Limibacter armeniacum: one gene and its partner. The protein of the gene in region 1 interacts with the protein of each later gene in a pairwise test. Links are inferred from orthologs where the notes say so. Each region holds a gene or a part of one and is shown on either strand. Other genes may lie near its edges.

What was found. The genes of interacting proteins can lie anywhere in the genome.
Region 2: the proteins of ung (region 1) and V6R21_RS26380 interact in binary tests that used the Escherichia coli proteins (3 or more experiments, as listed by UniProt). The link is inferred for Limibacter armeniacum from one-to-one orthologs.

What each region holds. Positions count from the first base shown.
Region 1 is NZ_JBAJNO010000008.1:1,473,094-1,479,185, reverse strand. Bases 1,663-4,373 are described here. They hold ung (uracil-DNA glycosylase), read right to left. Parts: upstream 3,494-4,373; coding sequence 2,831-3,493; downstream 1,663-2,830. Other genes in these bases: V6R21_RS12110 (MFS transporter), read right to left, coding at 3,504-4,373; V6R21_RS12120 (MFS transporter), read right to left, coding at 1,663-2,478. Outside these bases: V6R21_RS12125 (GAF domain-containing protein), read right to left, coding at 1-895; more of V6R21_RS12120, read right to left, coding at 1,135-1,662; more of V6R21_RS12110, read right to left, coding at 4,374-4,829; hutG (formimidoylglutamase), read right to left, coding at 4,925-5,920; V6R21_RS12100 (flavodoxin family protein), read left to right, coding at 6,091-6,092. UniProt on the Escherichia coli protein: Excises uracil residues from the DNA which can arise as a result of misincorporation of dUMP residues by DNA polymerase or due to deamination of cytosine.
Region 2 is NZ_JBAJNO010000009.1:2,053,039-2,057,514, forward strand. What follows is about bases 1,691-4,476. They hold V6R21_RS26380 (nucleoside-diphosphate kinase), read right to left. Parts: upstream 3,402-4,476; coding sequence 2,979-3,401; downstream 1,691-2,978. Other genes in these bases: V6R21_RS26375 (SusC/RagA family TonB-linked outer membrane protein), read right to left, coding at 1,691-2,269; V6R21_RS26385 (metallophosphoesterase family protein), read left to right, coding at 3,690-4,193; V6R21_RS26390 (hypothetical protein), read right to left, coding at 4,271-4,414. Outside these bases: more of V6R21_RS26375, read right to left, coding at 1-1,690. UniProt on the Escherichia coli protein: Major role in the synthesis of nucleoside triphosphates other than ATP. The ATP gamma phosphate is transferred to the NDP beta phosphate via a ping-pong mechanism, using a phosphorylated active-site intermediate.

The sequences.
Region 1 (6,092 bases):
AATAATCATACCGCTCTTTAATAAACTCTCGTCTGTTAAAAGCTTCCACAAAGGCTGTAACCCCTCTCAACTTACCTCCCAAAGTGTTTACAGCTTCTATTGTCCTGTTTAATTCCAGAATACCTAAATCCGGTTGATGATCACTATATTCCCCTTTAGCAAACTGTATGGCAACACCTGTCAGCTTACGTAATGCATTGACCACTTTACTCTTTATTAGCCATGACCCAAATATGATTGCCAAAACATTCAACACCAGAATACAAACCAACACTCGCTTTTCTTCACTGACCTTACGCTCTCTCAGTACTTCTAAAGATTCGGCAAATTGGGCATCACGATGCTGCATATCTTCAACATGATTACCTATGTACTCAATACTCTTTTGAACAAGTGGGTTCTTTACTTTTACCATTTTCATCATCTGTACAGAATCCGACTTTTGGGAATAGTCAATATTCAAGTCAAATACTTGTTGCTCCAGAAAAAAGGGCTCTTCCAATATATTTTTCATATGATGACTAAATAATGCCCATTTTTTATCCACCTGATTCAAGTAAAGCATCTGCACATCTTTTACTTCACTCAAACCACTTCCATCTGAAGTCTCCCCTCCATTTTTCAACAGCTTTATTACTAAATCATGCTCACTAAAAGCCTCCAAAGCAGCCTTCTTTGCCTCTAGGTTTTCCTTGTCTGCATACAAGCATGCATACAGAACCATTTCCTGAGTAAGTAATGTATTCTGGTTGGCCAACTTGATTACATTGGTCAAATCAGGGTTTAAGGTATTCAAGCTAAAAATGGCAAACAGGTTCGCCAACATTAATCCTGTCCCACCTATTATCAATAATTTATAAAGTGAGAGTTTTCCTAATTGGGTTTTCTTTAGCATGAGCATTCAGGTTACTATAATCAGGTAAGTGAAAGGTCTTTTGAATGGTCAGAGACATCCAGTATTCTGGGGAGTTGAAGTAGTAAAGGTTTTATAGTAGTCTTTAATAAATATAAAAGAATTCGTGATTTTCTAACTATAATCTAATGCCTTCTTAAGGTAAATGATATTTGCAGTCAATAAAAAAGCCCTTCAGCGCTATTTGCACTGAAGGGCTTTACAATATCAACTACGATCAATTAAGCTGTTGTTTTATCTTCCTTTACAAAGGTGACAGCCACAGATCCCAATATCATACATACACCAGCGAATGCCAGTAGCAGAATTGCCTGATTATCGAACAGCGCTATCAGCGAACCACCAAATAACCCTGCAATGATTTGAGGACCTGCAATGGTAAAGTTGAAAATACCCATATATAAACCCATCTTATCCGAAGGCAACACACCAGACAGGATTGCATATGGCATAGCCAAAATCGCAGCCCATGCAACACCTACTCCCGCCATCGAGAGGAAGAGCATATTCTTATCTGTAAAGATCATCATGGAGATCAGTCCTAAACCTCCCAAAGCCAATGACAAACTGTATACAAACTTACGGCTAGTCATTTCTGCCAACTTAGGCATTACTAAAGAGAAAATCGCTGCAAAGAAACTGTATGCACCGAAAATTACCCCAGTCCAGTTACCTGCTTCATTAAAGGCTGCTGAAGTAGCATCTCCTGGTTCTGTCCCCCAAATATGTTGTGCAATAGCAGGAGTTGTATACACCCACATGATATATAAAGCCACCCAAGAGAAAAACTGTACCACCGCCAATTGCATCATGGTCTTCGGCGTACCAGCCAACGTTTTGAAGAAGCTCTCTTTTTCTTGTTTTTGTTCCTCTGTTTTCTCTACCGGATTGTATTTAAAGTATTCTTCTGGTGGATATTCTTTTGTTCTAAATGAAGTCCAGATAACTGACAGAATCAATGCAGAACCACCAATGTAGAATGACCAAATTACTGAGTCAGGAATCTTTTCACCTGCTGCAGGCTCATTGGCTACACCAAACTGCGTCAAGATAAAAGGTAATAATGACCCTACTACTGCACCTGTATTGATCAGGAAACTTTGTACAGAATAACCCAAGTTTCTTTGAGATGCCGGTACCATATCCCCTACCAATGCACGGAAAGGCTGCATGGTAATATTAAAGGATGCATCCATAATCAACAGCATCAGTGCGCCAAAGAACATGGCGGGCATTATGGCTGTAAAAATCTCGGAGTTGGGCATCAGGAACATTGCTATAGTAGCACAGATAGCTCCTGCCAAGATGAATGGAATTCTTCGACCCAATTTAGTCCAAGTGGTATCACTGGCTGCCCCTACGATAGGCTGAATGATGATTCCGGCAACTGGAGCTGCCAACCAAAAGAAACCTAGATGATGTACGTCTGCTCCTAATGCTTGCAGAATACGGCTTACATTACCGTTCTGAAGCGCAAACCCGAACTGCACTCCCAAAAAGCCGAAACTCAGGTTCCAGATCTGCCAGAAGCTAAGTGTTGGCTTTTGTACTTTAGTTATTTCCATACTAGTTTAGAACAATAGTGAATTGTTATATAATGTCTTCGATTTATACAATCTTACTAAAAAATGGTGATTGAAAGATGATCTTCCTCATTAAATGGAAAGAAAAACGTCTAGGCAACATTTATAAGCATAACAATATAAAACGCAATCGGTTGCAGAGTTTCACCAAATAAAACACTTTACCTTTTAACCAACCGACATCATAATTGAAATGATAGTTTTGCATGAAAGGTTCAATGTCTACCTTATGAAATCATTTATTGTACTATTCTAATAATTACCTAAAGGCATAAAAAAAGTCCTTGTGACTATAAACACAAGGACTCTTTGAAACTGCTCTGAAGCTAATTTTTTACCACTCAATTGGTTCCTTACCCTGCTGTTGCAGGTATTCATTGGCCTTAGAAAAATGTCCGTTACCGAAGAATCCTCTATGTGCGGAAAGTGGTGATGGGTGTGGCGATTTCAAAACCAAATGCTTCTTTGTATCAATTATGGCACCTTTCTTTTGGGCATAAGAACCCCAAAGAATAAAAACCACCCCTTCCTTCTCATCAGACACCTTCTTGATCACAGCATCTGTAAACTCCTCCCATCCCTTTTTTTGATGAGAGCCTGCCTTATGAGCTTCCACAGTCAAGGTAGCATTCAGAAGTAATACACCTTGATCTGCCCAACGTTCGAGGTTACCTGTATCAGGAATTGGCTTACCCAAGTCCTGTGCGATCTCTTTAAAGATATTTTGAAGCGATGGTGGATACTGCACCCCATCATTGACAGAGAAGCACAACCCATTGGCCTGACCTGGTCCATGATAAGGGTCTTGCCCCAGTATCACTACCTTGACATTGTCAAAGGTACAGCGGTCAAACGCATTAAAAATAAGTTTACCGGGAGGGTAAATCGTATTATTCGTATACGCTCCCTTTACAAAGTTTGTAAGCTGCTGAAAATAAGGTTTGTCAAATTCAGTTTGGAGTTTTCCTTTCCAAGAGTCTTCTATTTTGACGTCCATCTTTCTTTGTTTATGATTTAGTTATTTCCAATTTCTGGTCTACTGCTGACTTATTTGATAAGGGCATTTTGAAGCGGAATATGGCGATCAATCCTATAATGAAAAATACGCCCAATGATAGTGCAGAGTAGCGCATACTTCCATACAAGTACTCCATCAATCCAAAGCTGAAAGTACCAATTACCACTGATAGCTTATCTGCCACATCATAGAAACTAAAATAAGAGGTGGTATCGATCGTACCATCAGGAATCAGCTTGGAGTAGGTTGATCTAGAAAGTGACTGAATACCTCCCATTACTAGTCCAACCGCTACAGCTAAAGTATAGAACTGCATTTCAGTGTAAGTATAAAAGGCTCCAATACAGATCAGTACCCAAGAGAATATCATGATAGCAATAGCGCTTTTATTACCTATTTTCTTAGATAGCCAAGCAAAGAAGTAAGCTCCTGCAATTGCAACAATCTGAAGCAAAAGCACTGTTACAATCAGTTTCACACTACTCAGATGAAGCTCTTTCTCTCCAAAATTAGCCGCTAATAGCATAACGGTCTGTACCCCCATATTGTAAAAGAAGAAAGAAACCAGAAAACGCTTGATCGGTTTATGGTACTTAAGGCTACTGAAAACCTTTCTCAATTCTTCATACCCTCTACTGATCAGTTTATAGTTCCTTCTCTTTTTGTCTTTGGAGTCACTTGGTAAGTAGTATAAAGCGATCTGTGCAAATCCTAACCACCAGACACCTACAGTCAGAAATGAGAGTCTGACTGCCAAATCCTTGTCGATGCCTATAATATCAGGAAACTCAATAAAGGCAAAGCAAACAATCAGGTGGATCACACTTCCTATATAACCCATTGAAAAGCCCTTGGCAGACAGTACATCGTATCTATCTTCAGTTGCTATCTCAGGTAAATAAGCATTGTAAAACACCAATGACCCTGCATACCCTATACTCGCCAATACACTTAATATTATTCCATACTCAATATTGGCCCCATGAAAAAAGAATAAGCCCAAACACGACAAGGAACCTATCAACACAAAAATCTGAAGCATTCTCTTTTTCACCCCTCCTGTATCAGCCATTCCTGAAAGCAGAGGAGACAAACTCGCTATAAGTAAAAATGAAAAAGCGATTGAATAAGAGAATAAAACCGTGTTCTCAATAGAAAAACCAAAGAATTCAACCCTGTCACCATTGAAAGCTTCCCTTGTGGAAACATTGTAATAAATGGGAAAGATAGTAGAGGTAATTACCAAAGAGTAAACGGAATTTGCCCAGTCATAAGAACACCAGGCATTGAGTACTTTTTTGTTGTTCAGTTCCATATCATGATAGTTAATAAAGGCCTCAGTAATACCTGAAGCCTATGGTATTGACCTGAAGGCTTATCTCATCACCTTACAGATCACTTGGTTACGTATTACAGACTGTTTACAATATCAAACACCATTGAAGCTGCCAATTTAGCCGTTCTATGGTCTGTATCATATTTTGGGTTCAGTTCTGCTATATCAGTTGAGATTACTTTCTCTGATTTGTGAATTTTCTTGAACGACTTTACAAACAAAGCATCCGGTGTTATGCCATTATAGGCTGGAGCACTTACACCAGGTGCATATGCTGCAGAAAATACATCCAGACAGTTTGTATTATAGACAAAGTCAACACTATTAATAAAATCACTTATTTTCTGGAAGATAAGTGTACGGTCTGCTGCATTGAATTTCCTTCCAGCCACGTACTCCACACCCAACTCTTCAGCAACATTGAACAGCTTCTTTGTATTACTGTTTTTCTGAATGCCTAACACCAAATACCTGAAGTCTTCTCCTTCTTTCTGCATATCACGGGCAATCTGAAGAAACGGCGTTCCTGAAGAACCTCTTCCATTTTCTAACTCTCTTAGGTCAAAATGTGCATCAAAATTAATGATGCCCAGCTTCTTACCTGGATGTACCTCCTTAATATACTGCTTCAGTCCAAGGTAATGTCCATATGCCACCTCATGACCTCCACCAAATACAAGTGGTTTATACCCTGCCAACAATACTTTTGCTACAGCTTTACCAAGTGTTGCCTGAGCTTCTTCTAACCCTTCTCCAATACAAACAATATTTCCACCATCCAGCAGCTTTACATTTTCAGGAAAATGAACGGGCAGATTCATACAAGATTTTCTTAGGTCATAAGGGCCATCAATCGCCCCAAGCCTGCCTTTGTTTCTGCGGACACCTTCCTCAGACATAAAGCCAATGATAACAATCCCTTTTTCATCTTCCTTCAAAACTGGCAAGTCAGCCTCAAGCAAATTAACTGTCTCAATTACCTGATGCCATCTTGCATCCTCACGACTTGTACCGTCAATTCTTCCGTCCCAAAATTTGCGGTCTGTAGATTGGTAGTTATTATTTTTCATAAGTTGATTCACATTGGAAAATAAAGTCCCATCAAGCACATTCTTCCCTCAAAAATACAATGCGTATGGCACTATAATAATAGCCGTCCAATAACCATAAAAAATTTTTTTCAAACAAATTATCCTAAAAGTCCATTACTCATTATATAATTCACGATTACACTTATACCAT
Region 2 (4,476 bases), on another replicon or contig:
CTGAACTAATATTTGTTGTCGTTAACTGTAACTCAATACCTCTGTTTCTCATCTTACCAGCGTTGATATCCAGATCATCAAAACCTGAAGTTCTAGATAGCTGCTGTTCCACAAATAGGGCTGAAGTGATATCATTATAGACATCTAAGCTACCTCTTACTTTATTTTGGAAGAAGCCGAAGTCAATACCAGCATTAAACTTACTTGACTGCTCCCAACTCAAATCCGGATATTCAATTACTGTAGGTACAAGACCCTGCCCTGAGCCATACACAGTAGACCCAAATGCACTTTTCTTTTGGAAAGGCTCAATAGACAAGTCAGTATCATCTTGGTTACCCACCGTACCGTAAGAAGCTCTTACTTTCAGCAGGTTGATATTTTCAGCACTTTGAAGGAATGCTTCTTCTGTCAGGTTGTAAGAAAGTCCTGTTGACCAGAAGATCGCCCACTGGTTATTATCACCAAACTTCGAAGATCCATCTCGTCTTACGGTTCCCTGAAATGAGAAACGTTTGTCAAATGTATAGTTAGCAAACACGAAGTAAGACATCAGTGCTGTTCTCCACTTCTCACCGCCCACATCAGGGATCAGGTTGTTGTCTGGTGTACCTGGTGTTATACCTGCTGGTGTTTGAGGCAGTTTAGGATTGATACCATAACCAGTGTAGTCAAAGTTATTGTAAGACTTCTCTAAGATCTCAGTACCTGCCATTACATCAAAGTCGTGGTCGCCAATAGTTTTTGCCCACTGTACAGAGTTCACCCAGTTGTACTGGAACTTCGATGCACTTGTCGCACTGTAGAAACCCTGACCTTCTTTACCCCAAGCACTCAGTGTTCCTTCCGGATCTGCCCACTCTTCGTATTCTCTGTTTCTGAAGTCAAAACCAATTTTTGATTTTGCTGTCACATTAGGGAAAAGCTCAGCCTCTACGTATGTCGAGACAATTGCCTTTAACTCATTCATTTTCTCAATATAAGTATCCACCATTTCTACAGGGTTTCTACCAAAGCCTCTCAGCTTATACTCTTTCTCACCTGTAGTAGGATTGGTTACTTGAATGGAGTCGTATGGCATATAATCAATTGTAGCCAATACAAATGGGTTTGCTGTACTTAGCCCTTCACTTGGGATATATTGTGAAGTTGATCTACCCACATTGGCAGACAATCCGAATCTTAGTTTATCACTGTACTCGTGGTCAATATTGAAACGACCAGTAATTCTTTCCAGATCAGAACCTTCTGCTACACCTTCTTGCGCAAAATAGTTACCCGACACATAGAATCTAGTACCTTTAGCCCCTCCTGAAATATTAACTTCATGAGTTTCTGTTCTACCGATTCTAGTTACTGCATCCACCCAGTCAGTATTCGTATTTCTAAGAGCTGCCAATTTCTCAGCTGCATCATCTGGTGCATCAGGATTGTTAGATGAATATGTCCATCCAGGACCTCTCTTTATGATCTCTTCGTAAGCCAAACGCTCCTGAGTGTTCATCATTTCCACACCCATATCACCGATTTTTGACCAACCTGTCTGGTATCTGTAGTTTACTCTTGTTTTACCAATAGCTCCTTTTTTCGTTGTAATTACGATTACACCGTTACCACCACGTGAACCATACTGCGCAGTTGCTGAAGCATCTTTCAATACCGAAATAGAGGCAAAGTCATTCGCATTCAAAGTAGTGAAGGCATCCGATTCGATCGGCACACCATCTACAATGTAAAGTGGGTCATTACCACCGTTGATTGACCCGTTACCACGAATACGTACAGTAGCAGCGGCACCCGGCTGTCCTGAGCCAGCATTTACATACAGGCCAGGGCTTTGACCTTGAATCATTTGATCAAATGTCGCTACTGGTACTTGCTCAATCAACTTAGCGTCTACTGTAGCAATTGAACCTGTAATCTTCTTCTTATCTAACTCTCCATATCCTGTTACAACAACTTCATTAAGTTGCTTAACATCTTCCTCCATCACTAATTCAAAAAGTGACTGCGTTCCAAGTTCCTGCTCAATCGATAAAAAACCTACTAAGCTAAAAACCAATGTAGAAGCATCATTTGGAACATTGAGTTTGAATTCTCCATCAAGATTGGTAACGGATCCTATTGTTGATCCTTTTACATGAACAGTTGCACCTGGAAGTGGTTCGCCTGAAGCATCTTTAACCACGCCGGACACTGTTCGCTCTTGCGCTAAGGCCATAGAGAACAGGCCGAGCACAAACGTCAACAGTAATAACGTTTTTCTCATAGTTTAAATAATTGAATTGAATTGGTAGTTTGAATACTATAAAAAGTGTTAACCTTTGTTGGCAAATTACAACACAATATACCTATAAAACAATTTTTATGTTAAAAAATGTAATAATATTGATATATAATTTTACACATAACAAAAAGATACACATATAACTCTGTCATTAACAACAAATTAACAATAAAAACAACCATTAACAGATTGATAAATAGCCAACTAACACTTAATATATTCACTTTCGAAATTCACAACATTTAGGATAGCACATTGCAAATCTTAGGCTGTTTATAATGAATCATTATATTTAACACTACACCCAACACTAAAAAATGAATAATCCTCTATTGCCATTTGCACCCAATTAATTTTGAGAAAACGAGAAATCTGACAACAAATAAGTGGGTACATCAATTTTTTTTATACCAACTAACGGCAATAATTATTACTAAATCATATATTTTTTTAGTTGATATATCTGTATGGTTTACTACAAATACAAGGTTTATTACAATACTGTAGGAGATAAAAGACAGGTAGTATGTTTAGAACCTTTATTCTTTACAGAAGGGAAGGGTTGACAGAAAAAATAAAAGCCACGTTGTGAACACAACGTGGCTTTTATTATGCGATGTTTATTGAATCAAGGTTAAAGGCTCAATATGTCGGATAAAAAAACTACCCAACGATAATCCCTTCAACTGACTTAAGCGATCTCTTCGAATTTGCTGAAGAAGAAAGAAGACTCGATTGCAGCATTCTCATCTGAATCAGAACCGTGTACTGCATTCTCTCCTACTGATTTTGCATATGCCTTTCTGATAGTACCTTCTGCAGCTTCTGCAGGGTTAGTAGCACCAATCAGTTTTCTGAAATCTTCAACCGCATTATCTTTCTCAAGAACGATTGCCATGATAGGACCTGAGCTCATAAAGTCACACAGTTCTCCGTAGAAAGGTCTCTCCTTGTGAACTTCATAGAACTTACCTGCCAGTTCTTTTGTCAGGTGAGTGATCTTACCTGCTACAAGTTTAAAACCAGCTTCCTCAATCATTTTGATGATTGCCCCTGTATTGCCTGCGCCGAATGCATCAGGCTTAATCATAGTGAAAGTTCTTTTACCTGCCATTGTGGTATAAGGTTTAATGGTATTCAATTATTTATTTTCCTTGACCAAAGTCGTTGTTTAGCTCGCATGTGTTACGAATAACGGTGCAAATCTATACTTTTTTAGCGTACCCTTTACATTTAACAGGGATTTTTTTTCATTTTTTTTATATGATAAATCATTGACAAATACTTCTCCTTATTTCAAGGCGCTACACATTGTTTTACTCCTAGATCAATTCCTATTTTTTTCTTATCTGTTCATAATTTATCTTAGAAAAATCATAGAGATCAACAGGTAATTGAGACAATGAAGATTGGAATAATTTCGGATACGCATGACCATATAGACGAAGCTATCTTGCGACATTTCGAAGGATGTGATGAAATATGGCATGCGGGCGATGTAGGTGAACAGCATATATTGGATACTTTAGAAAAGGTGGCTCCTGTCCGTGCTGTTTTTGGGAATATTGATGGGGGTCCTGTCAAGTGGAACTTACCTGAAGATGCTATTTTTGAAGTGGAAGGGATTAAGGTATGGATAACACATATAGGAGGGTATCCACCTAAGTACACAGTTAAACTCAAGAAAAGGTTGGATGAAATAAAACCAAACTTATTTATTTGTGGACATTCTCATATACTGAAAGTAATTCCTGATAAGGACAGGCAATTGTTGCATATCAATCCGGGTGCCGCTGGCCACAAAGGGTTTCACAAGATGAGAACAATTGTGACTTTAGATATAACAGAAGGGAAAATGAGTGACCTCAAAGTGGTTGAACTGGGAAAGAGGGGACAAATTGGATAAAACAAAAAGTAGCCAATAAACAAACTGGTTTGCAGTTTTGCTTATTGGCTACTTTTGATATCGCTGAAATCGCTAAATTACTTACCGAAAGAAGCTTTCAGTTCCTCAACGTCAACCTTTTTGATAACAGGCTTAGCGCTAAGTCTTTTCATTGTCTTCTTTCTAGCAATCGCTCTCATTCTGTTTCTCAGTCCTTTTCTGATAAGTTTTGTAGAAGCCATTTCTATATTTTTTTAAAGTTGATATCTTTTAATATGAGCGTGCAAATTTAAGGGTAAAATAA